Regions from separate parts of the Lentzea roselyniae genome, predicted to be linked through region 3. Evidence: riboswitches for the same ligand, from Rfam matches in the RefSeq annotation. Region 3 holds a riboswitch; each other region holds the start of a gene.
What was found. A riboswitch is a leader RNA that binds a small molecule or an ion and turns the genes downstream of it on or off. The one in region 3 is predicted to bind S-adenosylmethionine.
Positions count from the first base shown of each region.

Region 1: linked by a shared signal. The riboswitch ahead of thrC (threonine synthase) and the one ahead of ABFX45_RS36970 (aminotransferase class V-fold PLP-dependent enzyme) in region 3 are both predicted to bind S-adenosylmethionine.
Region 2: linked by a shared signal. The riboswitch ahead of ABFX45_RS09385 (methionine ABC transporter ATP-binding protein) and the one ahead of ABFX45_RS36970 (aminotransferase class V-fold PLP-dependent enzyme) in region 3 are both predicted to bind S-adenosylmethionine.

Region 1 is NZ_BAABBE010000014.1:229,053-238,804, reverse strand. It holds gene ABFX45_RS25810 (AAA family ATPase) at 1-600, shown strand, start outside; gene ABFX45_RS25805 (glycoside hydrolase family 3 N-terminal domain-containing protein) at 716-2,980, shown strand; gene rpsT (30S ribosomal protein S20) at 3,107-3,373, shown strand; gene ABFX45_RS25795 (class I SAM-dependent methyltransferase) at 3,481-4,284, shown strand; gene holA (DNA polymerase III subunit delta) at 4,285-5,262, opposite strand; SAM riboswitch class I at 5,341-5,466, shown strand; gene thrC (threonine synthase) at 5,478-6,734, shown strand; gene ABFX45_RS25780 (hypothetical protein) at 6,808-7,005, opposite strand; gene ABFX45_RS25775 (ComEC/Rec2 family competence protein) at 6,942-9,554, opposite strand; gene ABFX45_RS25770 (ComEA family DNA-binding protein) at 9,699-9,752, opposite strand, start outside.
Region 2 is NZ_BAABBE010000004.1:363,933-373,684, reverse strand. It holds gene ABFX45_RS09415 (ATP-binding cassette domain-containing protein) at 1-281, opposite strand, end outside; gene ABFX45_RS09410 (PadR family transcriptional regulator) at 340-894, opposite strand; gene metG (methionine--tRNA ligase) at 949-2,742, shown strand; gene ABFX45_RS09400 (TatD family hydrolase) at 2,739-3,560, shown strand; gene ABFX45_RS09395 (resuscitation-promoting factor) at 3,862-5,271, shown strand; gene rsmA (16S rRNA (adenine(1518)-N(6)/adenine(1519)-N(6))-dimethyltransferase RsmA) at 5,410-6,243, shown strand; SAM riboswitch class I at 6,332-6,425, shown strand; gene ABFX45_RS09385 (methionine ABC transporter ATP-binding protein) at 6,641-7,639, shown strand; gene ABFX45_RS09380 (methionine ABC transporter permease) at 7,636-8,319, shown strand; gene ABFX45_RS09375 (MetQ/NlpA family ABC transporter substrate-binding protein) at 8,349-9,137, shown strand; gene ABFX45_RS09370 (4-(cytidine 5'-diphospho)-2-C-methyl-D-erythritol kinase) at 9,195-9,752, shown strand, end outside.
Region 3 is NZ_BAABBE010000030.1:56,615-66,366, reverse strand. It holds gene dnaE (DNA polymerase III subunit alpha) at 1-1,730, opposite strand, end outside; gene ABFX45_RS36985 (AsnC family protein) at 1,938-2,753, shown strand; gene ABFX45_RS36980 (RluA family pseudouridine synthase) at 2,786-3,670, opposite strand; gene lspA (signal peptidase II) at 3,772-4,467, opposite strand; gene ABFX45_RS36970 (aminotransferase class V-fold PLP-dependent enzyme) at 4,491-5,822, opposite strand; SAM riboswitch class IV at 5,860-5,974, opposite strand; gene ABFX45_RS36965 (potassium/proton antiporter) at 6,049-7,536, opposite strand; gene ABFX45_RS36960 (M28 family metallopeptidase) at 7,666-8,610, shown strand; gene ABFX45_RS36955 (TetR/AcrR family transcriptional regulator) at 8,583-9,134, opposite strand; gene ABFX45_RS36950 (hypothetical protein) at 9,192-9,644, shown strand; gene ABFX45_RS36945 (class I SAM-dependent methyltransferase) at 9,645-9,752, opposite strand, start outside.

The DNA of each region.
Region 1 (9,752 bases), on a different contig from region 3:
CACACGATCCGGTACCTGATGGGACGGCTGGAATCCTCGACGGTGATCGTGCTGAGCGGCATCGCGATGTTCAAGCTCCTGAAAGTGGCGACGTCGATGGCACGGAAGCTCGCACCGTCGGTGGTCGTCGTCGAAGACGTCGACCTGATCGCCGAGGATCGGCGCCACACGGAGACCGGCAACCCGGCGTTGTTCGAGCTGCTGAACGAGATGGACGGTGTCGGCTCCGAGGCGGACGTGACGTTCGTGCTCACCACGAACCGGGTGGACGTGATGGAACAGGCCCTCGCCCAGCGGCCTGGCCGGATCGACCTCGCGATGCACGTCCCGTTGCCCGATGAGGAAGGCCGCGAACGGCTGCTGCGGCTTTACGCGTCCGGTGCTCGTCTGGATCTGCCGGACGCTTCGGCGATCGTGGCTGCGAGCAAGGGCGTGACGGCGTCGTTCATGAAGGAGCTCGTGCGGCGGGCGACGCTGATCGCGTTGGACCAGCAGCCCGAGGTGGAACGCGTGCGGCTCGACGAGGCGACGATCTCGGCCGCGCTGGCCGAGCTGCTGGATGAAAAACAGTCGCTGACACGGAGCGTCCTGGGCGGCTGAACAGGCGTTTCACCAGCATGAAACCGCTTCCACGGAGTTCCTCCGTTCGGGGGTGTTTTTGTCCGACTCCTCCACGCGATCGTGTGCAGCGGGCGCACGGGAGCGTGGAGGAGTCTTGTCTTTGTTTTCCCGCAAGCGCGCCGGTCTCGGCGTGCTGGGCGTTGCTGTGCTGATCGCGTCGCTGACACCTGCAGGTGGTGTCGCGGCGGGCAAAGAGATCTATTTGGACGCTCGGGCGTCGACGGAGCGGCGGGCCGAGGACCTGCTGCGGAGAATGACGCTCGAGGAGAAGATCGGGCAGATGGCGCAGATCCGCGTCGGGAAGCTGCGCGGTGACTGCAACAACGTCAACGGACCGTTGGTGGAGTCGTGCCTGAAGGCGGTGCTGTCGGACGCGCACGTGGGCTCGATCCTGTCCGGCGGTGGTGACGCGCCGCTGGAGAACACGCCCAAGGCGTGGGCCGAGATGAACAATGCGATCCAGCGCTACGCGTTGGAGAACAACAGGTTGAAGATCCCGATCATCTACGGCGCGGACGGTGTGCACGGGCACAACAACGTCATCTCCGCGACGATGTTCCCGCACCAGATCGGGCTCGGTGCGACGTGGAACCCCGCGTTGCAGGAGCAGATCGGTGTGTCGGCGTCGAAGGCGTTGCGCGCGACCGGTGTGTTCTGGAACTTCGCGCCGGTGTCGGACATCGCGCGCGACACGCGTTGGGGGCGTTACTACGAGACCTACAGCGAGGACCCGTTCCTCGCGGGACAGCTGGCGGCGGCGAACGTGCGCGGACAGCAGTCCAAGGTGGACGACACGGCTCAGCTGACCGCGACCGCGAAGCACTTCGCTGGGTACTCGGCGCCGGCGAACGGGCACGACCGCGCGGCCGCGCAGATTCCCGTCCGCCAGCTGCAAGACGTGGTGCTGCCGCCGTTCCAGGCGCAGTTCGACGCGGGCGTGAAGACCGTGATGATCAACTCCGGTTCGCTCAACGGTGTGCCGGTGCACGCGTCGAAGTACATGCTGCAGAAACAACTGCGTGAGCGCATGGGCTTCAAGGGCGTCGCGGTGTCGGACTGGCAGGACATGAAGTACCTGGTGGACCGGCACAAGGTCGCGCCCGACTACAAGACCGCGATCGCGATGAGCGTCAACGCCGGTGTGGACATGGCGATGGAGCCGTCGAACGCGGCCGAGTTCACGTCGCTGCTGCTGGCGAACGTGCGCGACGGTTCGGTGTCGCGCGGGCGGATCGACCAGGCCGTGCGGCGGGTGCTGAAGCTCAAGTTCGACCTGGGGCTGTTCGAAAAGCCGTACGTGGACCCGGCGAAGGCCGACGGCAACGTGGTGAACGTCGACCGCCCGCTGGCACGTCAGGCAGCGGCCGAAGGCACCGTGCTGCTGAAGAACGACGGCGTGCTGCCGCTCTCGGGTTCGGCGAAGAAGATCGTCGTGACCGGTGAGACCGCGGACGACGTGCGCCGCCAGCTCGGCGGCTGGACGGTCGAGTGGCAGGGCGTGCCGGACGACTCACCGCTGCCGCCGACCGCGACCGTGCTGACCGGCGTGCGTGAGGCTGTTCCTGGTGCGTCTGTTGTGCACGCTGCGACTCCTGCTGCTGCCGTTTCTGAAGCCGCTGGTGCGGACGCGGTCGTCGTCGTCCTGGGCGAGAAGCCAGGTGCGGAGGGTCCGGCCGACACGGAGAACCCGGCGCTGACTCCTGAGCAGCAGGCGTGGGTCGACACGGTGCAGGCGACCGGCAAGCCGGTGGTCGTGGTGCTGCTGACCGCCCGTCCCCAGGTGCTCGGCGGTGCCGCAGACGCGAACGCGCTGGTCGCGGGCTGGTTGCCGGGCAGCGAGGGCGGCCGGGCCATCGCCGACGTGCTGTTCGGCGCGGTGAACCCGAGCGGCAAGCTGCCGGTGTCGTGGCCTCGGACGCTGGGTGATCCGACCCTCACCTACGACCAGCTGCCGGGCGCGAACACGTCGGCGGGCGCGAAGTACGACCCGCTGTTCGCGTTCGGGCACGGGCTGTCGTACACCTCGTTCGCGACCTCGAGCACGTCGGTGGCCGTTGATCGCTCGACGGGCGTGGTGAAGTTCACGGTGGCGAACACCGGCGGGCGTGCGGGCACGGTCGTGGTGCCGGTCTACGTGCGCCAACCGGCCTCCCCGGTGCTGACGCCCGACCAGCGCCTGGTGGGCTGGACGCGCGTGGAACTCGCTGCGGGACAGTCGAAGCAGGTCGAGGTGTCGTTCAAGCTCTCGCAGCTCGCGCTGACCGTGGGCGACGTGGACGGCGACGGCCGGCGTGAGGTCGCCCGCGGCGGCTACGAGGCCGTGGTGGGCGCGGAGAAGGCCGCCTTCACGGTGCGCTGAGCTGGCCTGATATCCTTCGTCGTCGTGAATGCGCGGCACTCCGCCGTGGAGGAGAGCCGGCCGTCGAGGCCGGTGCCGACCAAGCGCGTCACGAACTCCGGTTTCGACACAGAAGGGTGATGTCGCATGGCGAACATCAAGTCCCAGCTCAAGCGGATCAAGACCAACGAGAAGGCGCGCCTTCGCAACAAGTCGGTCAAGTCGTCCCTCAAGACGGCCATCCGCAAGTTCCGCGAGGCTGCCGAGGCCGGTGACAAGGCGAAAGCCCTGGAGCTGCTGCAGGACGCGTCCCGCAAGCTCGACAAGGCCGCCACCAAGGGTGTCATCCACCCGAACCAGGCCGCCAACAAGAAGTCGGCGATGGCGCTGCGCGCGAACCAGCTCGAGGGCTGATTCAGCACGGCACAAGCCTCTGAGAAGGGCCTGCTCCTCGTTGAGCAGGCCCTTTTCGCTGTCCCGGAGTGGACTGCCGGTCCGGTTGCGCGGTAGGGATGGGAACCATGGAATCGCTTCCGCGCATCGACTTCGTGGAACTGCACGATCTGGACCGCACCCCTGCCGTGCTGCGCACCCTGCACACCGAGTCCATCGTGACGATCTACCGGCTGACGGACGCCGCACGGGCGTACTCGGTCCCGTTGTCGATCGCCCTGCGCGAGGGCGCCTCCCACCGGATCGTCGACCTCTGCGCGGGCTCGGGCGGGCCGGTACCGCTCATCCAGCGCAAACTGCACCGCGAGGGCATCCACACCCAGGTCACGCTGACGGACCTGGTGCCGAACGTCCGTGCCTTTCAACGCGTTCAGGCTGCACACCGGCGACGGCTGCCAAACTGCTGTTCCGTGGACTACGTCTCGTCGTCCGTGGACGCCACCGACTGCACGGTCGAGGGAACGCGGACGATCTACGGCGCCTTCCACCACTTCCCGCCGGCGCTCGCTTCCCGGATGCTGCAGAACGCCGTCGACACCCGCTCGCCGATGGTCGTCGTCGACACCAAGCGGTCGTTCCTGTACGTGCTGCTCTTCCCGTTCCTGATCACACTGGCCGTGCTGCTTTCGGCACCGTTCCAGCGCAATCCCCTGTCGCGCTACCTCCTGCGGCTGGCGCTGACCTACCTCGTGCCGGTGCTGCCGTTCATGATGTTCTTCGACAGCGTCGTGTCGTTCCTGCGCATGTACGGGCGCGCGGAACTGCGGCGGATGGTCGACGGCCTGGCCGGCACCGAGACGTTCACGTGGAAGATCGGCGTCGTGCCGGGCTTCACCGGCGCCCAGTACCTGATCGGGATCCCCCGCGACTGATCAGCGGCGGCCGTGCGCGGCGACGATCTTGAGCACCGCACGCTCCAGCGCGTAGTCGGCGTCGGCCGCCACGCCCTTGACGTCGGCGTTGAGCCCCGCGACGACCTGCATCGCGTCGGCGAGGCCCGACTGGTCCCAGCCGCGGGCCTGAGCCTGCGCCTTCTTGATCTTCCACGGCGGCATGCCCAGCGGGCCGGCCAGGCTGAACGGGTCGGCCCGGCCCACCGCGGACACACGCGCGACCGTGCGCACGGCGTCCGCCAAGGCGTCCGCGACCAGCACGTGCGGCACGCCCAGCTGCATGGCCCAGCGCAACGCCTCCATGGCGCCTGCCCGGTCACCGGTCACGGCCTTCTCGGCGACCGCGAACCCGGTCACCTCGGCCTTGCCCTGGTGGTAGCGGCGGATCTCGTCGACCGTCACCTTGCCGTCGGTGTCGGAGACGAGCTGGGACGCCGCCGCGGCGAGCTCGCGCAGGTTCGTGCCCACGGCGTCGATGAGCGTGGCGACGGCCTCGGGGTCGATCTTGCCGCCCGCCTGCCGCACCTCGTTGCGGACGAAGGCCTCCCGATCACCCGGCTTGGTGACCTTCGGGCACTCGATGACCACGGCGCCAGCCTTCTTCAGTTGTCCAGGCAGGTCCTTGGCCGCCTTGCTGCGGCCACCGCCCGTGTGCACGACGACGAGCGTGATCCCGTCCGCGGGCGCCTTGGCGTAGGAGACGACCGCGTCGGCGATCTCCTTGCCGATCTCCTGCGCGTTCTGCAGGACGATCACGCGGCCCTCTGCGAACAGCGACGGACTGACCAGCTCGGCCAGCTCGGGAGGCGTGAGATCAGTCACCTGCACGCGGGTCAGGTCGGCGTTCGAATCGGCCTTGCGTGCAGCTTCAAGAGCCGCCCGAACAGCCCGTTCGACCAGCAACTCCTCCTCGCCGACGACGAGGTGCAGTGACTCCGGTGCGCTCACGCTCCGCATCCTCCCACGTCCCGGATCGTGGACGTCTGTGGCTGAGCAATGGGCTCTTGTCGTAGCTTGGTGACCACAACTGAACACCGCTCATCCAGAGGGGCAGAGGGACCGGCCCGAAGAAGCCCCGGCAACCGGCGTCAGCGCTATCTCCATGCGCAGACGATCACGGTGCCAATTCCGACCCGTTCGATTTCGCGGGAAAGATGAGGAGATACCTCGCGATGACTGCTGTCTCTGTGCCCACGAGCACGAAGTTCGACCTCGGCCCCGCCCGCGCACTGCTGTGCCGTGAGTGCGGAAATGAAACTCCTCTCGCTCCTGAGTACGCCTGTCTGGAGTGTTTCGGGCCGCTGGAAGTGGCCTACGACTTCGGCAAGATCCGGCGCGAGGACATCGAAGCCGGCCCCAGGTCGATCTGGCGCTACCGCGGCCTCCTCCCCGTTCCGTCCACTGTGGAACAGCACCCGAACACCGACCCCGGCGGCACCCGTCTGGTCGAGGCACACAACCTCGCCAAGGCACTGGGCGTGCGCAAGGTCTGGGTGAAGGACGACACCGGCAACCCCACCCACTCCTTCAAGGACCGCGTGGTCGGCGTCGCGCTCGCCGCGGCCCGCGAGCTCGGCTTCAAGGTGCTGGCCTGCCCCTCCACCGGCAACCTGGCGAACGCAGTCGCCGCGGCAGCCGCCCGCGCGGGCTGGCAGTCGGTGGTTCTCGTTCCCTCCTCTCTCGAGCGCGCCAAGATCCTGATGAGCGCCGTCTACGAGGGCGCCCTGATCGCCGTCGACGGCAACTACGACGACGTGAACCGCCTGGCCCAGGAACTCGCCGCGGAGCACGAGGACTGGGCGTTCGTGAACGTCAACGTCCGCCCGTACTACGCGGAGGGCTCGAAGACCCTCGGCTACGAGGTCGCCGAGCAGCTCGGCTGGCGCCTGCCCGACCAGATCGTGGTGCCCATCGCGTCCGGCTCGCAGCTCACCAAGGTCGACAAGGCGTTCCGCGAACTCGGCCAGCTCGACCTCGTCGAAGCCACCCCGTACCGCGTGTTCGGCGCCCAGGCCACCGGCTGCAGCCCGGTGTCCGCCGCCTACAAGGAAGGCCACGACGTCATCCGCCCGGTCCGCCCGGACACCATCGCCCGCTCGCTGGCGATCGGCGCCCCGGCCGACGGCCCCTACGTGCTCGACGCGGTCCGCCGCACGAACGGCGCCATCGAAGACGTGACCGACGAAGAGGTCGTCGAGGGCATCAAGCTCCTCGCCCGCACCGAGGGCATCTTCGCCGAGACCGCCGGCGGCGTGACCGTGGCGACGGCGAAGAAGCTGATCGAGTCGGGCCAGCTCGACCCGGACGGCGAGACCGTGCTGCTGATCACCGGCGACGGCCTCAAGACCCTCGACGCGCTCGGCGACACGGTCGGCCCGCGCGCGACGGTGCCGGCGTCCGCAGAGGCCGTCATCAAGGCACTGGGCTGATCACGCTGCTTTGATCACCTCCTTCCGGTCCGGGGACGTTCACGCGTCCCCGGACCGCGTTGTCTCCGTTGTGTCAGAAGGAAATGGCGTCCGTCTTCATCCAGCCGGTACGCGGAAAGCGTTGCAGGCAGTCCATCACGTGCGGCCCGATCGGGTTCACGTTCGCGCGCCACGCCACGATTCGTTGCGGCCACGGGGCTTCCGCCTTCAGCACGTTGTAGTGGTAGTCGTGCCAGTCGTGCGGCACGATCCGCAGTTCGTCGTCGAACACGTACTCCGAGACGAGGTCGTACGCCTCCTCCGGTTCGGCGGCCTTGGTCGGTGGCAGCACGTGCGTAGTCGTTGCCTTGTAGGTGAGGGCTCGGGTGCCGTCTTCGAGTGTTTCGCAGATGTAGTAACCGAAATCGGGTTTGAGCTCGTCGTGCGGCCATGGCGTCGCCGAGTAGTTCGTCTGCCACAGGGCCCACGCAAGCCCGGGCGTGCCACCGGGAACCGGGTAGCGCGCGTTGTACAGCCTGATCCAGACCATCCTCTTCTCCTTCGTACTATTCGGTTTCCCGGCAACACCGCCAGGTCTCCGTCCCTGTCCGTGCGCAACACCAGCGCACCTCCCGCCCGCAACATGTCCATCACGTGCGGACTCGGGTGCCCGTAGCGGTTGCCCGTGCCGACGCTCACCAGCGCCACCCGCGGCCGCACGGCCTTGAGAAACGCGGGCACCGAGTACCGCGAGCCGTGGTGCGGCACCTTGAGCACCTCGGCACCCAGGTCCCGCTCCCCCAGCAACGCCGACTGGCCGGCCAGCTCGACATCGCCGGTGAGCAGCACTCGGCCCGCTCTGGTGTGTGCTTTGAGGACGAGCGAGTAATCGTTGACCGTCGTGTTCGTGTCTCCTGCTGTCGGTGGCCGTCGTGGCCCCAGCACCTCCACTTCCAGTCCGGGCCAGGCAAACCGCTCACCGGCCTTCGGCTCCACCACCCGCACGCCACGACTGCGGGCCTGTTGACCGACCTCCTTCCACGCCCACGCGGGCTCCTTGAGCGGCCCCACCGCCACCGCACCCACCGCACGCCCGGTGAGCACAGCCGACAGGCCCTGGACGTGGTCCGCGTGCAAATGCGTCAACACGACCAGAGGAATCCTCTTGATTCCCAACGTCTTCAGGCACCGGTCGACGGCACCGGGATCGGGCCCGGTGTCCACCACGACCGCGCGGTCGGCGTCGTCGGTCGCCAGAACCAGTGCGTCGCCCTGGCCCACATCGCAGGTGATCACCTTCCACCCGTCCGGCGGCCAGGCCGGCGCCACGACCTTCAGCGGCACCAGCACCACGAAGACGCCGACCAGCACGGCGACGACCAACGTCCGCGTCTTCTTGAGGCGCAGCAACAACACCACCGTCGCCACGACCACGGTCAACGCGATCGCCCCGAGCCAGCCCTCCGGCCACCTGACGGACGCGCCGGGCACGGTCGCCGCCTGCCGCCCGACCTGGATGAGCCACGTCACCGCGGGTCCGGCGACGTGCACGACCAGTTCGGCGGCCGGGTCCCAGAGCGGCGCGACGGCTGCCGCCGCCACGCCCAGCACCGTCGCGGGTGCGACCACCGGCCCCGCGACCAGGTTGGCGACGATCGCCACGAGACTGACCTGACCGGAGAGCCCGGCGACCAACGGAGCCGTTGCCAGGCTTGCGGCCGTCGGTACGACGATCGCCTCGGCCAGGCCGCTGGGCACGCCGCGTTCCTTCAGCGCCCGCGACCACTTCGGCGCCACCAGCACCAGCGCCGCCGTCGCCACCACGGAGAGCGCGAACCCCGGATCGCCGCCCAGCGCGGGATCGACGAGGACCAGCAGGAGGATCGCGGTCGCGAGGCTCGGGAGCGTGGACCGGCGCCGGCCCAGCACGAGCGCCAGCAGCGTGACGGCACCCATGACCGCGGCTCTGAGCACGCTGGGCTCCGGACCCGCGAGGACCACGAACCAGACCAAGGCCGCCATCGCTGCCGCGGCCGCTGTTCGCGGGCCGGCCCTGAGTCGCTTGGCCACCAGGTAGACCGCGCCGCACACGATCGCGAGGTTCGCGCCGCTCACCGCAAGCAGGTGCGCGAGGCCGGCGGTGCGGAACTCGTCGACGATGCGAGGCACCATCTGGTCGGTGTCGCCCACCACCAGTGCCGGCAGGAGGCCGGCTTCCTCGGCATCGAGGACCTCGCTGGCTTCCTTCAGACCGTCGCGGAGGTGGTCCGCCCAGCTCTGCCAGATCGGAGGTGGCCGCGGGTCGGTCGGCGGGCCGCGGACTCGCAGGACTGCCGAGGTGAGATCGCCGCCTCGGGGCGGGGCGAGCGTACCCCTGGCCGTGACTCTTTGGCCTGGCAACAGGTTTCGCCACTTGTCGGCCGGTGCCAGCAGGACCAGTTTGGCCCCGTTCGCCTTCGCCGTGATGACCACGTGGTCGACGCCTGCCTGGTGGCCGCCGAAGCCTGCGGCCCTGATGCCTTTCGGCCTGGTCGTGAGTTCGACGGTGAGAGTGGTCGTACGGCCTTCGTCGGCGGCCAGTCGGAGCGGGTGGGTTTCGGCTCTCAGGACGTTGCTGCCCACCCAGGCCGCGGCAACCGGGCCGGAGATCAGGAGGGCGATCGCGCAGGTCCTGGTCCACCAGGCTCTGCGCCACGCGGCCAGGCCGATGGCCCCTGCCGCGAGGCCCGTGAGGACTGCCGCCTGCCAGCTGAGGAAGAGACCGGCGACGGCGGTCGCCCACACCGCTGCCGCAGCGGGGACCAGCCGGTAGTCGTGGGTTATCGAGTGCTTGCGGACCACCGGAGCCTCCGTTGTCCTGACTCGAGCAGCAGTCGCTCGGTGGCGCGGGTGGATTGGGGTGTGGCTCGGCGGGTGATGTGGACAGAACGCATGACCAGACTCCTGTTGGAGGGCAGCGGGGCTGAACCGGATCGGAAGATCGGGTCAGGTGTGGACCAGCTCGGCCAGCTTGGCCAGCTTGGTGTCGCCGATGCCTTC
Region 2 (9,752 bases), on a different contig from region 3:
CGCTGGTCGGCGCCGGCACCGTTCTTCTGCCCGACGTACCCGATGTTGCGGCGCACGCCCGCGGGGTCGGTCAGCAGGTCGTGCCCGGCGATGATCGCCTCGCCCGCGGTGGGCTGCAGCAGTGTCGTGAGCATGCGCAACGTCGTGGACTTGCCCGCGCCGTTCGGGCCGAGAAACCCGACGAGCTCCCCTTCGGCAACGTCGATGTCGACTCCGCGGACCGCGTCCACGGGGCCGAGCTTCGTCGTGAACCGGCGCGCGAGGCCGCGTGCCTTGATCATGACTGAATCCCCTCTAGTCAACTTTGACTAGAGGCTAGCCGGAGCTAATCAAGTTTGACTAGTCCGTCAGCTCGTACTCACCGGCCTCTAGGCGTTCGATCAGCTCCTGAGTCCAGCGCACCTGGCCTTCGAGATGGACGAGCCACAGTCGAAACAGCTCGCTGACGTGCGCGGCTTTGCCCATCTCCGGCATCGAAGCGATGCCGTGCCTGGTCGGCGCGAGCTGACCCTCGAGCCCGGCCAGCCGGTTCTTCAGCAGCACGATCGCCTGCTTGCGCGGGACGAGGTTGAGCATCGCCACGGCCGCGGAGACCTCGTCGTTGCCGGCGTGGGCGTCGGCCAGCGCGTGCCAGAGCAGGTCCCGCAGCTCGTGGTCACCGGCCGCGGTGATCCGGTAGGTGGTGCGGGCGGGACCCTCCTCGGACTCCCGCGTCCCGATCGGCTCCAGCAGGCCGTCCTTGGCGAGCGACTTCAGCGCGTGGTAGATCGAACCCGGTTGCACGTTCGCCCAGCTGTCCGCCGACCACGACTTCAGCTCGCGGCGCACCACGTAACCGTGTGCCTCGCCGACGAGCTTGACCACGCCGAGCACCAGCATCCTGGTCGCGGACAAACGGACCTCCCAGGCAGTGAAAAGCGGCTGGCACCGCCTCCGTAGGCTATGTGCATGAGTGCCTCCGTACTGACCGCGGTGGCCTGGCCTTACGCCAATGGCCCCCGGCACATCGGTCATGTCTCCGGTTTCGGTGTCCCGTCCGACGTCTTCTCCCGCTACATGCGAATGTCCGGACACCGGGTGCTCATGGTCAGCGGCACGGACGAGCACGGCACACCCATCCAGGTGCAGGCCGAGAAGGAAGGGCTCACCGCCCGCGAGCTCGCCGACAAGTACAACCGTGTGATCGCTTCCGACCTCCAGGGCCTCGGCCTCTCGTACGACCTCTTCACCCGCACGACGACCGGCAACCACTACCAGGTCGTGCAGGACCTGTTCTCCGCGCTGTGGAAGAACGGCTACGTCATCCCGAAGATCGAGATGGGCGCGATCAGCCCGTCCACCGGCAGGACGCTGCCCGACCGCTTCATCGAGGGCACCTGCCCGATCTGCGGTTACGACGGCGCGCGCGGTGACCAGTGCGACAACTGCGGCAACCAGCTCGACCCGATCGACCTGAAGAACCCGCGCTCGCGGATCAACGGGGAGACGCCGAAGTTCGTCGAGACCGAGCACCTGTTCCTGGACCTGCCCTCGTTCATCGAGTCGCTGGGCAGCTGGATGGGCACGCGCACCGAGTGGCGCCCGAACGTGCTCAAGTTCTCGCAGAACCTGATCAAGGACCTGCGGCCGCGCGCGATCACCCGCGACCTCGACTGGGGTGTGCCGATCCCGCTCGACGGCTGGAGCGACCAGCCGATGAAGCGGTTCTACGTGTGGTTCGACGCCGTGATCGGGTACCTGAGCGCCTCGGTCGAGTGGGCACGGCGTTCCGGGAACGACGACGCCTGGAAGGAGTTCTGGACGGGTGACGCCCAGGGCTACTACTTCATGGGCAAGGACAACATCGTCTTCCACTCGCTGATCTGGCCGTCGCTGCTGCTGGGCCAGAACGGCGCGGGCGACAAGGGCGGCGAGCCCGGCCGGTTCGGCACGCTGAACCTGCCGACCGAGGTCGTGTCGTCGGAGTACCTGACGATGAGCGGCTCGAAGTTCTCGACGTCGCGCGGCACCGTGATCTACGTCGGCGACTTCCTGAAGGAGTTCGGGCCGGACGCGCTGCGGTACTTCATCTCCGTCGCGGGTCCCGAGAACCAGGACACCGACTTCACCTGGGAGGAGTTCGTCCGCCGGACGAACTTCGAGCTGGCGAACGAGTGGGGCAACCTGGTCAACCGCTCGGTCTCGATGGCGCACAAGAACGTCGGCGCGATCCCGAAGGCCACGGCGCTGACGGACGCCGACCACGAGCTGCTGCGGCAGTCGCGGGCGGCGTTCGACACGGTCGGCGCGCACCTGCGCCGCTCGCGGTTCAAGCAGGCGTCCGGTGAGGCCATGCGCGTGATCTCCGCGGCGAACAAGTACCTGTCCGACCAGGAACCGTGGAAGCTCAAGGACGACCCGGACCGCCGCGACTCGGTGCTGCACACCGCGTTGCAGGTCGTGCAGGACGCGAACACGCTGATGACGCCGTTCCTGCCGCACTCGGCGCAGAAGGTGCACGAGGCGCTGGGCGGCACGGGCGTGTGGGCCGCGCAGCCGGAGATGACCGACGTCACCGACCTGGACGTCGCCGACCGCACGTACCCGGTGCTGACCGGCGACTACGCCGGTGAGCAGGCTCGCTGGGAGTCGACGCCGATCGAGGTCGGCCGGCCGCTGCAGAAGCCGTCGCCGTTGTTCGCGAAGCTCGACCCGTTGCTCGGCGAGACCGGCCCGGAGTGGGCCCCGATCGTCACGTCGTGACGGACAAGCGGGAACGACCGCCGGTGCCGGAAGCTCTTCCGGCACCGGTGATCGACGCTCACACGCATCTCGACGCGTGTGGAGCCGTCGATGCCGCCGGTGTGGCCGCCCTGCTCGATCGGGCCGAGGCGGCCGGGGTCTCGCACGTGGTCACCGTGGCGGACGACCTGAAGGCGGCGCAGTGGGCCGCAGAGGCGTCCACTTGGGACCCGCGGGTCTACGCGGCGGTGGCCGTGCACCCGACGCGCACGTCCTCGTTCGGTGACGTGGAGAAGGCGGAGCTGGAGCGGCTCGCGGCTTTCGATCGCGTGGTCGCGATCGGCGAGACCGGTCTGGACTACTACTGGGACTACTCGCCGCCGGCCGCCCAGCACGAGGCTTTCCGTTGGCACATCGACCTTTCCAAGCGCGTCGGGAAGCCGTTGATGATCCACGACCGGGACGCGCACGAGGACATCCTGAAGGTGCTGTCCTCGGAAGGCGCACCGTCCACTGTGGTCTTCCACTGCTTCTCCGGCGACGCGGACTTCGCCCGGCGGTGCGTCGACGCGGGGTACGTGCTGTCGTTCGCGGGCCCGGTGACGTTCAGGAACGCCCGCGCACTGCGGGAGGCGGCGCAGCTGGTGCCCCAGGATCAGCTCCTGGTCGAGACGGACGCGCCGTTCCTGACGCCGCATCCGTTCCGGGGCCGCCCAAATGAGCCCTATTGTGTGAATTACACAGTTCGCGATTTGGCCACGCTGCGTGGCGAAGATCTTTCTGAACTCTGCGCCGCAGTCACCCGTAATGCTCAACGAGTGTTCGGACTCGACTACTGAGATGCGACGTAAGACGAACGGAGCAAAGGGTTCCTACCCCCATGGGTGACTGAGGTCACAACATTGGCGGGGGTGTTTGCGCAACGTCCGCGACCCCGTTACTGTCCCGTGACCGTGCCACCGAAGCCGACCTTGTCGCTTAGGGGCACGCCCGCAGTCGGGGCGGGACCGAAGCCAGAAGCGCGAAGAAGCGAGACCACGTAGGAGGAGTTGCCGGGAACCTTCGAGCTCAACCCTCGAATGATCTTGTCAACGCCAACTGTGCGGTGGCCTCGAGCTTCCGCAATGGAGGTATCGACCCTTGTCTGGAAGCGACAGAACTGCCGCTCCGTACGACTTCAACGACGACACCGACTGGTTCACGCCGGTCGGGCGCACTGCAGTCGGTGTCGCGGACCCACACCCGAGCTTTCCCGCCGGTGCGCTGACCATCTCGCCCGCGGACGTGCTCGAGGTGCTCGGCCCGGACGCCGATGAGCTCCTCGCCACGGCGAACGTCGACGTCGACGAGCTGATCCGGCTCATCAACGCCGAGACGACGATCATGCCGCCCCTCGTCCTCCCGTCGGAGGAAGAGGAGAAGGAGGACCCGCAGCTCCTCGTCACGGCCGTCTCGTCCTGGAAGCGCCGCTTCCTCAAGGGCGCGGTCGCCGCGGTCCTCGTCTCGATCTCCGGCGGCGGCGTGACCGCCATGGCCATGGACAAGTCGCTGACCGTCGACGTCGACGGCTCGCTGCAGACGGTCCACTCGTACGAGGGCACGGTCGGCGAGGTCCTGGCGGAGGAGGGCATCGTCGTCGGTGAGCACGACGCCCTGTCCCCGTCGCTGAACGCCCCGATCTCCGACGGCGGCAAGATCACCCTCGACCGCGGCCGCCTGGTCAAGATGAGCATCGACGGCCAGGCCCGCGAGGACTGGGTCCGCTCCGTCACCGTCGAGGAAGCCGCCCGCCAGGCAGGCGTCCCGACCGAGGGCGCCTGGTTCTCCGCGCCGGGCACGCAGGACATCCCCCTCGAGGGCATGAACCTGGAGATCAAGACCCGCAAGAGCATCAAGCTCTTCGACGGCGCCAACCCGGTCCGCGAGATCCAGACCACCGCCGTCACGGTCGACGAGCTCCTGAAGCAGGAGAACCTCTCCCTCGGCCCGGAGGACGCGGTCGCGTCCGGCACCGACGTGAAGCTCGCCACGGGCGCCGAGGTCTACATCTCCCGCACCGGCGTCACGGTCATCAACGTGAACGAGCCGGTCGCCCCACCGGTCGAGAAGACCAACGACCCGAACATGAACGCGGGCGAGCAGAAGGTCACCGATCCGGGCACTCCGGGCGAGCAGATCTCGACCTACCGCGTGACGGTGAAGAACGGCAAGGAGATCAGCCGCGAGAAGATCGGCGGCAAGGTCACCAAGGAGCCGAAGCCCAAGAAGATCACCGTGGGCACCAAGCCCCTCCCCGACAGCGAGGTCTGGGACCGTCTCGCCAAGTGCGAGGCAGGCGGCAACTGGTCCATCAACACGGGCAACGGCTACTACGGCGGCCTCCAGTTCTCGGCCAGCACCTGGGCCGCCCACGGCGGCACCGCCTACGCCCAGCTCCCGCACCAGGCCACGCGCGAGCAGCAGATCGCCGTCGCCACCAAGCTCCGCGACCGCGCGGGTGGCACGTACGGCGCCTGGCCGGGCTGCCGCGCGAAGCTGGGTCTGCCGTAGACCCGCACCACTTCCGTTTTGCTCGATGAGGCCGCTGCTGGTTCGCCAGGGGCGGCCTTCGTCGTGCCCGGGGTGGGTTGAGGTGCGAGCACCCGCCCTTCGTCCCTCAGGCCAACCTGCGAGAATGCTCCGGTGAGCCTGCTGGGACCCGCCGAAGTCAGAAGACTGGCCGAAGAACTCGGCATCCGCCCAACCAAGAAACTGGGCCAGAACTTCGTGCACGACCCCAACACGGTCCGCAAGATCGTCGCCGCCGCAGACCTGACCGAGGACGACATCGTCTTGGAGGTGGGCCCCGGCCTGGGCTCCCTGACCCTCGCCCTGCTCCCCAACGCCAAACAGGTCGTCGCGGTGGAGATCGACCCCCCGCTGGCCGAACGCCTCCCGCAGACCGTCCGCGAGCAGGACCCGGAGAACGCGGCCAAGCTGCACGTCGTCCTGAAGGACGCCATGAGGGTCACCGGGGACGACCTGCCGGCCCAGCCGACCGCGATCGTGGCCAACCTCCCGTACAACGTCGCCGTCCCGGTGGTCCTCCACCTCCTGAACGAGCTCCCCACCCTCGAGAAGGGCCTGGTCATGGTCCAGGCCGAGGTGGCGGACAGGATGGCCGCGAAGCCGGGCAGCAAGATCTACGGCGTCCCCAGCGTGAAGCTCGCCTGGTACGCGGAGGCGAAGAAGGCCGGCCCCGTGGGCAGGAACGTCTTCTGGCCCGCTCCCAATGTGGACTCAGGTCTGGTTTCCTTCCACCGCCGCGAAAATCCGCTGTCCACAGTGGACAAGGCGCGGCTCTTCACGATCGTCGACGCGGCCTTCGCGCAGCGGCGGAAAACCCTCCGCGCGGCCCTCAAGGGCTGGGCCGAGACGGCCGGCGTCAACGTCGACGAGCTGCTCGAGAAAGCGGGCATCGACCCCCAGGTCAGGGGCGAGCAACTCAGCGTGATCGACTTCATCCGGATCGCGGAGGTCTAGGCCGGAGATCCATCGGCCAACAGTGTGATCTGTCGAACGATCCGGATTCTGGCTTGCGCAACCGAACGTGTGTCCGGTTGACTGCTAGATGCCATCCGGAGCGACCGAGAGACCTGGCTCTTTGACGTCGCAGCAACCACCCGCTGGATGCGGGCAGGTGCTAACGCCAGGACCGATGGAGGATCACATGGGTACCACGCGAATGCTGACGCGCCGTCGAGTTGTCGACCAGTGCCGTCGCACCGCTTCTGCATGTCGTCGCCACCTCGTCTAAGGCGCCTTCTTCAAGTCCTTTGACGCGGCCCTCCCGTAGTACGAGGGGCGCACACCTGAGCAGAACTTCGACCGCGCACCGCCCACGAGGCGAGTGTGCGTCGCGCGCAGCCGTGGAGCAGATGTGATCACTGTCGAAAACCTCACCAAGTCCTTCCAGGGTGTCAACGCCCTGAACGGCGTGACCCTCGACGTCGAGGCGGGCACCGTGCTCGGCGTCGTCGGCCCGAGCGGGGCCGGCAAGTCGACGCTCGCCCGGTGCGTGGCGCTGCTCGAGCGTCCCGACTCCGGGGCGATCCGCGTCGACGGCACGGACATCACCGCGCTGGACGGGTCGGCCCTCCGGGCCGCCAGGCGGCAGATCGGTGTTGTGCCGCAAGGGGACTCGCTCCTCCGGCAGCGCACCGCGGCCGGCAACATCGCGCTGCCGCTCGAAAGCGCCGGTGTCCCCGGACCGCAGCGTCGCAGCCGCGTGGGCGAGCTGCTGGACCTCGTCGGCCTGACCGACAAGGCCGGCGCCTACCCCGACCAGCTGTCCGGCGGGCAGCGCCAGCGCATCGCCGTGGCGCGCGCACTCGCCGCGAACCCGAGCGTTCTGCTCGCCGACGAGCCCACCAGCGCCCTGGACCCGGAGACCACCGGTTCAGTGCTGACGGTGCTCGACCGTGCGCGCGCTGAGCTGGGTGTGACCGTTCTCGTCGTCACGCACGACATGGGCGTGGTCCGCAAGATCTGCGATGACGTCGCCGTGCTGGAGCAGGGCCGCGTCGTCGAGCACGGCAAGGTGCTCGACCTGGTCAGCGATGCGGCCAGCCGCACGAGCGGGGCGCTGCTGCCCGCCGTGGACCTCAACCCGATCAACGAGAGCAGCTACGACCGCGTCGCGGACGTCGTGCTCGTCGGGTTCGCCGCGGTCGGCGCGCTGCTGCCAGAGGCCTCGCACCGGTTCGGCGTCGAGCTGAACATCGTCGGTGGCGGTCTCACGCGTCTCGGCGAGACGCCGGTCGCGCGGTTCCGCCTCGGCCTGAACGGTGAGCGGTCCGACTCCGCGCTGGAGTGGATCAGCGAGGCCGGTGGCGCTGTGCAGAGGTCCCTGAAGGGCCCGCAGGGAGTAGCTGCGTGAGGTCTGCTACACCCTGGTCCGACGTGCTGAGCTACCTCGTCGAGGCCACCGGGGAAACGCTGTACATGGTCGGCGTCTCCACCGTGATCGCCACAGCTTTCGGAGTTCCCCTCGGGGTTTGGCTGCAGCTCACCGCCAAGGGCGGGCTGCGGCCGAACCCCGCGGTGCACCGCGTTCTCGGCTTCATCACCGACCTGGCCCGCTCGATGCCGTTCATCGTGCTGCTCGTCGCGCTCACGTCGGTCACCCGCCTGATCGTCGGCGGATCCATCGGCAGTACAGCGGTGATCGTGCCGTTGGCGGTGGGTGCGATCCCGTTCGTCGGGCGGCTCGTGCAGAACATCCTGTCCGAGGTGCACGTGACCGTGGTCGAGGCCGCGGTGACCACGGGCGCCTCGACGCTCAGGATCGTTCGCTCGGTGCTGATCCGCGAGTCGCTGCCCGCGCTGATCAACGCCATCGGCGTCACAGTGATCGCCCTGATCGGCTACTCCGCCATGGCGGGCGTGATCGGCGGCGGTGGCCTCGGCGACCTGGCGATCCGCGAGGGCTACCAGCGCTTCAACGACCGGATCCTGTGGAGCACCGTGGCGTGGCTCGCCGTGCTCACGACGCTGATCCAGCTCGGCTTCACCCGTGCCGCTCGTGCGTCCGACCGGCGCCGGCACGCCTCAGTCTGACCCCTCAGAAATTTCTCAAAAGGAACGTCATGCGTATTCGTGCTGCCCTGATCGCGGCTGCTTTGACCGTTTTGTCCGCTTGCTCGTCCGGTGGCAGCGCCTCCGACACGCTGAAGGTCGGCGTCTCGCCGGTCCCGCACGCGCAGATCCTCAAGTACGTGGCCGACAACCTCGCCGCGCAGAAGGGCCTGAAGATCGAGGTCGTCGAGTTCACCGACTACGTGCAGCCGAACACCGCGCTGGTCGACGGCTCGCTCGACGCCAACTACTTCCAGACCGTCCCGTACCTGCAGACGTTCACGCAGGAGAGCGGCGCCAAGGTCGAGTGGGTCGAGCCCGTCCACGTCGAGCCGCTCGGCCTGTACTCGAAGAAGGTCAAGAAGCTCGACGAGCTGCCCCCGGGTGCCAAGGTCGCGCTCGCGAACGACGCCACGAACGAGACCCGCGGCCTGAAGCTGCTGGAGGCCAACGGCCTGATCAAGCTCAAGGCCGTCGACGCACCGACTGTGCGCGACATCGCGGAGAACCCCAAGAACCTGCAGTTCGTGCCGCTGGAGGCCGCTCAGCTGCCCAGGTCGCTGGAGGACACCGACGCGTCGGTGATCAACGGCAACTACGCGATCGACGCGGGCCTCAAGCCCGCCACCGACTCGCTCGCGCTGGAGAAGGCGGAGGGCAACCCGAACGCCAACGGCCTGGTCACGAGGACCGAGCTGAAGGACGACAAGCGCATCCGCGACCTGGCGGAGCTGCTCGGATCGCAGCAGGTCAAGGACTACATCAAGCAGACCTACAACGGTTCGGTCATCCCGGTCTGAGATCGCCGGTGGCCGGGGGAGGAGTCCGCGACTCCAGAACGCCCGTAGGCTGACATCGTGCTCGCAGTCGTTCCACCCCCGGTCACGGTCCGCGTCCCGGCCAAGGTCAACCTGCACCTGGCCGTCGGTGATGTGCGACCGGACGGCTACCACGACCTGGTGACGATCTTCCAGGCGCTGTCGCTGGTCGACGAGGTCACCGTCGCCGTGGCGGACGAACCAGGTGTAGAGGTCCACGGCGAGGGTGCCGACCAGGTCCCCACGGGAGCTTCGAACCTCGCCTGGCGTGCCGTGCGGCTGCTCGCCACGCACGTGGGCAAGGACCCGGACGACCCGAAGGTCCGCGTCGTCATCCGCAAGGCCATCCCGGTCGCGGGCGGCATGGCGGGCGGCAGCGCCGACGCGGCCGCGACGCTCGTGGGCCTGTCGTCGTTGTGGCGGCTGGAGATCAGCCGCGACGAGCTGGCCGAGCTGGCAGGAAAGCTCGGCGCGGACGTGCCTTTCGCCCTCTACGGCGCCACCGCGCTCGGCACCGGCCGCGGCGAGCGGATCGTCCCGGTGCTGGGACGCCACCAGTTCCACTGGGTCCTCGCGTTCGACCGGCGCGGACTGTCC
Region 3 (9,752 bases):
CCGAGCGTCTCGCAGGTCGGGTAGTCGAACTGCGTGATGATCGACCCGTCCTGCGGGCGCATCCAGACCGGGATGTGATCGGTGAGCGGCTCCGCGGACATGATGACCGCACAGGCGTGCACACCGGCGTTGCGGATCAGGCCCTCGAGCCCGCGCCCGGTGTCGATGATCTCCTTGACCTGCGGGTCCGTGTCGTAGAGCCCGCGCACCTCGGCGGCCTCGGCGTACCGCTTGTGCGACGAGTCGAAGATGCCGGACAGCGGGATGTCCTTGCCCATGACGGCGGGCGGCATCGCCTTGGAGATCCGGTCGGCGACCGCGTAACCGGGCTGGCCGTACAGGACTCGCGCCGAGTCCTTGATGGCCGCCTTCGCCTTGATGGTGCCGAACGTGATGACCTGGGCGACGTTCTCCTTGCCCCACTTCTCCGTCACGTACCGGATGACGTCACCGCGCCGGCGCTCGTCGAAGTCGATGTCGATGTCGGGAGGGCTGACGCGGTCGGGGTTCAGGAACCGCTCGAAGATCAGGCCGTGCGGCAACGGGTCGAGGTCCGTGATGCCCAGGGCGTACGCGATCAGCGCGCCGGCGGCCGAACCACGGCCGGGACCGACGCGGATGCCGTTGGACTTGGCCCAGTTGATGAAGTCCGCGACGACGAGGAAGTACGACGGGAACCCCATCTGCAGGATGACGCTGATCTCGAACTCGACCTGCTTGGTGTGCTCCTCGTCGACCCCGTTCGGGAACCGGCGGTGCATGCCGCGCCAGACCTCGTCGCGGAAGTACTGGTCCTCCGTCAGCCCCTCCGGCACCGGATACCGCGGCATGAGGTTCTTGAACTCGAACATGCCGGTCGTGTCGACCTTCTCCGCGATCAGCAGGGTGTTGCGGCACCCCTCCTGCCACGCGTCGCTCGAGTCGACCGCGCGCATCTCCTCCGGCGACTTCAGGTAGTAGCCCGTGCCGTCGAACTTGAACCGCGTCGGGTCCTGCAGCGTCTTACCGGTCTGGATGCAGAGCAGCGCCTCGTGCGTGTCCTTGTCCGTCGGGTACGTGTAGTGCGAGTCGTTCGTCACGACGAACGGGATGTCGAGCTTCTTCTGGATCTCCAGCAACCCGCCGCGGACCCGGCTCTCGATCTCGATGCCGTGGTCCATGATCTCCATGAAGAAGTTCTCTTTGCCGTAGATCTCCTGCCACTTGGCGGCAGCCTCGAGAGCTTCCTTCTCGTGCCCCAGCCGCAGGCGCGTCTGCACCTCGCCCGACGGGCACCCGGTCGTCGCCATCAGACCAGCGGAGTGCTCGGCGATGAGCTCGGCGTCCATCCGCGGCCACTTGCCCAGCTGCCCCTCGGTGGAGGCGAGGCTGGACAGCTTCATGAGGTTGTGCAGACCCTCGACGTTCCGAGCCCAGATCGTCTGGTGGGTGTACGCACCGGACGCCGACACGTCGTCGGCCTTCTGCCCGGGGTCGCCCCACAGCACGCGCTTCTTGTTGAAGCGGGAGTCCGGCGCCATGTACGCCTCGATGCCGATGATCGGCTTGACCCCGGCCGCCGTCGCCTGCTTGAAGAAGTCGTAGGCGCCGTACATGTTGCCGTGGTCGGTGATGGCGGCGGCGGGCATGCCCATGCGCTCGCACTCGGCGAACATGTCCTTGAGCTTCGCCGCACCGTCGAGCATCGAGTACTCGGTGTGCACGTGCAGGTGCACAAACGAGTCCGCCACGGTACCTCCAGGAGATCGAACGGACGCGTGGGAAGGACGCGAATCCGGATCTGCCAACCCTATCCCGCGCGAAATCTCGGGTCACGAACCCCTCTGCGGCCTGTCGCGTGATCTACGACCTGCCAGGCGGTGACGCGAAGATCGCAAGCGCGAGGTAGCGTTCAATTCGTGGTGGCCCCTGATCCCGTTGACGCTCGACTCCTGGCGATGCTGGCCGACTCGGGCCGTGCCGCCGTGCACGAGATCGCCCAGCGCCTCGGCATGGATCCGAGGGAAGCCGCCATGCGTCTGATCACCCTCTCCGGCAGCGGCCTTCCGCTGCTGGTGGGCGTGGAGTGCGACCCCAACGGCATCCGCCGGGCGCTCGCGAACGCCGCCGCGTACGGCAACTACATGGGCCCACCGGCCTCTGGTCCCCACGCGGTGCACCAGAGCGGTCCGCACCACGTGAGCGGCCCGCACCAGGTCCCGTACGCGCCGCAGAACCCGGCCAGCCAGCCCTTCCCCGCCCAGCAGCCGCCAGCGCAGCCCCAGGCCACCTGGGGTCCACCGCAGTCGGCCGGCTGGGTGCGCGCGGACCAGCCGCAGCCCAGGCCCGTCTCGCGGACCGGCAAGATCGGCTCGGCCCTGGAAGCGGACAGCCTCGAGGGCGCGCGTCTCTCCATCCAGCTGGTCGAGTTCGTCGACCCGGCGGACTTCCTCTTCACCGCGGCGGGCTACAAGCTGGCCGAGGGTGAACGGGCCGTGGTCGTGCACACCGAGATCACGAACACCTCGCAGGTGCCGTACACCTCGCTGCCGGACATGTACCTGGTCCTGGTCACCAAGACCGGCGAGACCGTGACGAAGGCTCCCGTGTCGCTGTCTTCCCGGCCCGCGCACAAGCTCGGCGTGCAGCCGGGCGAGACGGCCGGTGGCCACACGGTGTTCGTGCTGCCCGAGACGACCGATGTCATCCAGATCCGCTGGAGCGTGCGTCCCGAGGTGGACTTCAACACGCTCGTGTGGACGGTCGAGGACTAATTCGACCGGAGCGCGGCCGGCGAAGGCCGCGGTCAGCCCTCTTCGCGCAGCTTCTCCAGCGCGGCGGCCAGGTCGGCCGGGTAGTCCGAGGTGAACGTGACCCACTCGCCGGTGCCGGGGTGGTGGAACCCGAGCTGGCGCGCGTGCAGCCACTGCCGCGCCACGCCGAGCCTCTTGGCCAGCGTGGGGTCCGCGCCGTAGGTCAGGTCGCCGACGCACGGGTGGTGCAGCGCCGAGAAGTGCACGCGGATCTGGTGCGTGCGGCCGGTCTCCAGGTGCACCTCGACGAACGACGCCGCGCGGAACGCCTCGATAACCTCGTAGTGGGTGATCGACGGCTTGCCGGAGTTCATCACCGCGAACTTGTAGTCGTGCTTGGGGTGCCGGTCGATCGGGGCGTCGATGGTGCCCTTGATCGGGTCGGGGTGGCCCTGCACGAGCGCGTGGTAGACCTTGGCGACGGTCCGTTCCTTGAAGGCGTGCTTCAAAGCGGAGTAGGCCGACTCGGACTTCGCCACGACCATCACACCGGTGGTGCCCACGTCGAGGCGGTGCACGACGCCCTGCCGTTCCGCGGCACCCGACGTGGCGATCCGGTGGCCCGCCGCGGCGAGCCCGCCGACGACGGTCGGCCCGGTCCAGCCGGGTGACGGGTGCACCGCGACGCCCACGGGCTTGTCCACGACGATGATGTCGTCGTCCTCGTGGATCACGACGAGGCCCTCGACGGGAATCGCCTGGACGGTGACCGGCTGCGGCGGCGCCGGCAGGGTGATCTCCAGCATCGCGCCGGCCGTCAGGCGGTCGGACTTGCCGACGACACGGCCGTCGATCAGCACGTCGTCGGCATCGGCGATGGCCGCGACGACGGTGCGCGACAAGCCCAGGAGCTTCGCGAGGCCAGCGTCGACACGCATGCCGTCCAAACCGTCGGGAATCGGCAGCGTTCGGTATCCGCTCACGCGCGGGGCCTCGACCTTCTTCTCCTTGCAGAACCTGCTGAACCTACCAGGAGCAGCTACTTCGACTCCTGCAGACCGTCCTGCGCCACCGGGGCAGGAGCGTCCTTGTGGACAGTTCCGTCGTAGTCGTGCCGCAGGAGCGCCAGCACGATGATCGTCGCGCCACCGCTGACGATCGCCATGTCCGCGACGTTGAACACCGGCCACACCTGGCCGAACGGGTCGAACAGCGACAGGAAGTCGACCACGTGGCCGCGCATCGGGCCCGGCTCGCGGAAGAGGCGGTCGGCGAGGTTGCCGACGGCGCCGCCGAGCACCAGGCCCAGTCCGACGGCCCAGGGCTGGGAGCGCAGGTTGCGCGAGATCCAGAGGATGAACCCGGCGACGCCCAGCGCGATGAGCGCGAGGATCCACGTCATGCCCTCGGCCAGGCCGAACGCGGCGCCGGGGTTGCGGACGAACGTGAGGTAGAGCACGCCGCCGAACAGCTTGATCGGGTCGGCACCCTCGAGGAACGCCACCGACAGGACCTTGGTGAGCACGTCCAGGGCCAGCACGCCACCGGCCAGGATCGCGAGGATCCCTGTCCGCGGCTCCGGCAGCGAACCGGTGATCGAGAACTCCGGCTCGACGACCTCGTCCGCCGGTTTCTCCTGCTCGCCCGCCTCGGGCTTCGCGGGTTCCTCGGCCGGTTTCGACTCGCTGACCTGCTCCTCGGCAGGAGTCTCTGCGGCCTTGGACTCGTCACTCACCAGGTCATTGTCCACGACCGGGACTACGCGAGGAACGGCGGCAGGGTTCGGCTGTCGTCCTCGGCCACCCAGCGGCCGTCGCGCTGCGTGTAGGTCCACTTCGGACCCTCGGTGACCAGAGTGCGCAACGCGGCCACCAGACGATCGACGTGCTCGGCCGTCGTACCCAGGCCGATCGAGGCGCGGACAGCGCGGTCCTCGTGCGCTCCAGCCTGCTTGACGAGCCGTCCGACGATCACGTGGGCGCAGAACGCTCCGTCACGGACGCCGATGCCGTACTCGGCGGACAGGGCGGCCGCGAGGAAGCCCGCGTCGAAGCCGGGGATGGTGAAGCTCACGACGCCCACCTTGTCGGCGTCGGTCAGGATCGACAGCTCGCGGAAGCCCGGGATCGTGCGCAGGCCGTCCCTCAGCCGCGTCAGCAGCTCCTGCTCGTGCGCGACGGTCTGCTCCCAGTGCCGCGACAGGATCTCGCAGGCCGCGGCCAGCGCGTGCACGCCGACGACGTTGGGGCTCCCGGCCTCGTGCCGCTCGGGCACCGCGGACCAGGCCACGCCGAGCCGGTCACCGTGGTCGGTCACCTTCGACGTCGCGCCGCCGCCCACCAGGTACGGCTGGGCCTGCTGCAGCCAGTCCGCGCGGCCGACCAGCACACCGGCACCGAACGGCGCGTAGATCTTGTGGCCGGAGAACGCGACGTAGTCGACGCCCAGCTCACGCACGTCGATCGGGCGGTGCGGGGCGAGCTGCGCGGCGTCCAGCGCGATCCGCGCGCCGTGCCTGCGAGCGACCTTCGCGAGCTCCGCGACCGGCCACAGCTCCCCCGTGACGTTGGACGCCCCGGTGACGATCACGAGCCGAGGGCCGACCGGGGCGGCGGCCAGAGCCCGGTCCAGCGCGACCACTGCAGCGCCGGACGAAGCAGGAGCGGGGATCCGCTGAACGTCGGGACCACGCCAGGGCAGCAGCGCCGCGTGGTGCTCGCTGTCGAAGAGAACGACCGCGGTGCCGCGAGGAACGCTGCGCGCCAACAGGTTCAGCGAATCGGTGGTGTTGCGGGTGAAGACGACGGTGTCGGAGGCGTGCGCCCCGACGAACTTGCGGATGCGGTCACGGGCCTGCTCGTAGACGCGGGTCGAGACCTGGGAGGCGAACCCGGCGCCGCGGTGCACGCTGGCGTACCAGGGCAGCAGCTCGTCGACGGCGTCGCGCACCTCCTGAAGACACGGCGCGCTGGCCGCGTGGTCGAGGTTGGCGTAGGTGACGCGCTCTCCGGTCACCAGCGGAACACGCAGGTCAGAGCCGACAACAGCCGGAACCGCAGTGCTGGTGGTCTTGGTGATCGCGAGCGTCATCGAGCTGCCTCCGAGGCCAGGGGCCCCGTGTCGCGAAGGCCCGCGCTTGACCGGCGCCCCACGCGCCGGACCAGGTCCTCACCAAGGGCACCCCACCGCGGTTGGAGGGTTGCCGGCCAGCAAGCTTGGGCTTGACGCTGGCTCTCATGACCTGCCGACGACGTTAGCGGAGCCTCGCGGCGCTCGTCGACTCCCGATCACATGCTGAGAAGCCTCGGAGACAGAACTAATCGCCGGTCTCACCCTTCCACCGTGCGTAGCGACCGGCCCGGTCGACGGCACGAATGCGCCGCTCAGCAGCGTCACGCGCTTCTTCGGTGGTGACGATGAGCAACTGGTCGTCGGTCTGCAGCCGCGTCGTCGGTTGTGGCGTGAAACTCTTCCCTGCACGCACGACGAGGCTCACCGTGGCACCGATCGGCAGCCGCAGCTCGGACATGTAGACGCCGTGCAGCTTCGACCCGCGCTGGATGTGCACCTGCAGCAGCTCGGCGCTCAGCTCGTCCAGCGGCGAGGAGTCGACCTGCACCTCCTGCGGCTCACCCGCGCGCACCAGGCCGAGACGCCGCGCGAGGAACGGCAACGTCGTGCCCTGCACCACCGTCAGCACGATGACCAGCACGAACACCGCGTCGACCAGCTCACGCGCGCCTTCGACACCCTGGATCAGCGGGATCAGCGCGAACACGATCGGCACCGCACCGCGCAGCCCCGACCAGGAGAGGAACACCTGCTCCCGCCACGGCACCTTGAACGGCAGCGCGGCGACGACGACGGACAACGGCCGGGCCACGAGCGTCACCACCACGCCCGCGATCAGCGCGGGAACCAGCACGTCGAGCAGCCGCGACGGCGACGCGTAGAGGCCGAGCAGGACGAAGAGCCCGATCTGGGCGAGCCAGCCGAGACCTTCGGCGAAGGAGAGGGTGTCCGCGCGGTGCGGCAGGCGGGCGTTGCCCAGCACCAGAGCCGCGACGTAGGTGGCGAGGAATCCGGACGCGTGCAGCAGATCGCCCGCCGTGTAGGCCATGACGCACACCGCAACCGTGGCGAGCGGGTACAGACCGGTCGCGGGCAGCGCCGCGCGTCTCAGCCCGGCACCGCCGAGGATGCCCAGTGCGACGCCGATGAGCGCGCCCGCGGCCAGTTCGTAGAGCACGAGCAGCGGCGCGGTCCAGGTGATCTGGTCCGCGGAGGCCAGCAGCACGACGGCGATGTAGACGGGTGCGTCGTTGAGACCTGACTCCAGTTCGAGCGCGCCCGTGAGCCGCGCTCCCACGCCCAACGACCGCAGCACGCTGAACACGGCCGCCGCGTCCGTGGACGACAGCACCGCGCCCCACAGCAACGCCATCCGCCAGTCGAGGCCGAGCAGGTGGTGCAATGCCGTGCCGGTGATCGCGACGCTCACCGCAACGGCCACTGTGGACAGTGTGACGCCTAACCACAGGGACGTCTTCACGGCCTGCCAGCGGGTCGTGAGGCCACCCTCGGTCAAGATCAGCACGAGGGCCGCGACGCCGAGCGACTGGGTGAGGTCTGCGTCGTCGAAGTTGATGCCGAGCACGGACTCGCCGAGGACCACGCCGATGCCCAGGTACAGCAGCAACGAGGGCAGCCCAAGCCGGATCGACACACGCACCGCGATCACGGAGATCAGCAGGACGGCGGCGCCGATGCCCAGCACGACGGTGACGTCACCCACCTGGACCATTCTGAGTGATCACCACCGAATTGGACGAATCCGACGCGTCGAACAACCAGCCGTTCGCACCTACCGGGCTCATGCGCACAGGAGCATGTTGATCAGTGGCTCAATCCCAACCCTGCACGGAGTTGAACCATGAGGATCCTCATCGCACTGGCGGCCGCCTTGACGGTGGCCGGAGCAACCACAGCACAGGCGGCCGCTCCGCCCGAAGTCACCGCTCTGGCGGCTCCCAACATCAACGTCGCGAACGTGCAAGCCCACCTCAACCAGTTCCAGTCGATCGCGAACGCCAACGGCGGCAGCCGCGCGCACGGACGTCCGGGGTACCTGGCCTCGGTGAACTGGGTGAAGGGCAAGCTCGACGCGGCGGGCTTCACCACGCGGGTGCAGTCGTTCACCTACAACGGCGCCACCGGCTACAACCTGATCGCGGACTACCCCGGCGGCGACCTGAACAACGTTGTCATGCTCGGTGGCCACCTCGACAGCGTCACCTCGGGACCCGGCATCAACGACAACGGCACGGGCTCCGCGTCGATCCTGGAGGTCGCCCTCCAGATGAAGGCCACCGGTTTCCAGCCGACCAAGCACGTCCGGTTCGCCTGGTGGGGCGCGGAGGAGCTCGGCCTGCGCGGCTCGAGGTTCTACGTGAACTCCCTGTCCGCCGCGGACAAGTCGAGGATCAAGGCCTACCTGAACTTCGACATGACCGGCTCGCCGAACCCCGGCTACTTCGTCTACGACGGTGCTGACGGTCAGCCCGCCGGTTCGGTGGCGCTGCAGCAGCGACTGCAGGCGGGTTTCACGACGCTGAACGTCCAGACCGAGCTGGTCAAGGTCGGCGGCCGCTCCGACCACGCCGCCTTCGCCGCGGCGAACATCCCGACCGGCGGCACCTTCACCGGTGCCGAGCAGACCAAGACCACCGCCCAGGCGAGGAAGTGGGGCGGCACGGCCGGCCTGGCCTTCGACCGCTGCTACCACCGCTCCTGCGACACCACGTCCAACGTCAACGCCACGGCGCTCGACCGCAACGCGGACGTGATCGCCTACGCGTTGTGGGCGATCGCGGCCTGAGTCAGCACCTGCACGGCCTCGTCGACCATCGGCTCGACGAGGCCGGGCAGGGTCGCGAACATCTGCACCTGGCCCAGGTAGAGGCTGAACGCGATCAACGCGCGCTTCCTCGCGTGCTCCGCGTCGAACCCGAGCTGCTCGAACAGCTCGGTCAGGTAGCCCAGCCGCCGTTCGGTGACCCGCTGGAGAACCGGCCCGATCACCTCGTTCCCGGCGCCCGCCTGCAAAGCCATCTCCACCGACCCCTTGCGGGTGCGGTCGAGCACCGTCTCGAACAACGTCCTGAGCTTGTCCCGCGGTGACTTCTCGGCCTCGACGAGCTCGATGACCTTCTCGGTGTGCTCCCGCTCCCACCGCTCGACGGTCGCTTTCAGCAGCGCCTCGCGGTTGGGGAAGTGGTGGTAGACGCTCCCCTTCGTCGCGCCGGCCCTGGCCGCGAGCGGCTCGATCGCGACGGCGGGCAGCCCGCCTTCCGCGAGTGCTCTCAGCGCTATCTCAGTCCAGTCGTCACGAGTGCGGCGCATTTCCGTACGCTAGCGTATGTTTCGCCAACATACGGTGCCGTATGGAAGGAGCGTGTCGTGGTTCGCAACGTGCACGAGAGGGAACTGCCGGTACCCGCCGGACCGTTCGTCGAACGCATCCAGGAGCTGTGGCCACCCCTGTGGGGCAAGCAGGAGTTCGACCGCCCGCTCGGCGTCGGCGCCGACGGCGGGCACGGCCCGATCCGCTACCACTGCACGGAGTTCAAGCCCGGCGAGTCGATCACCTTCGCCTTCAGCGACGGCGAGGGCACGCACACGCTGTCGGCCTCGGGCAACGTGGTGCGGCACGAGCTGATCGGCAATTTCAGCCTCGGCGCACGGCTGCGCTGGGCGCTGGTGATCCGCTGGCTGCACGACGCCTGTCTGGAGGACCTCTTCGACAACTTCGAGCGGGCGGCGGGCCGCGAGCCCGCCACGCCGGCGCGGTGGTCGCTCTGGGTCCGGTTCGTGCGGCGGATGCTGATCAGGCGCCGGCCGGCGCGCGTCTGATCAGGACTGCTCGCGCAGCAGCAGCTGGCCCTGCAGGAAACGCTCGCCCTCGTTCGGCGCCCGCACCAGCCGCGCGACCTCGCCGAACCCGGCCTCACCCGCCAGGTC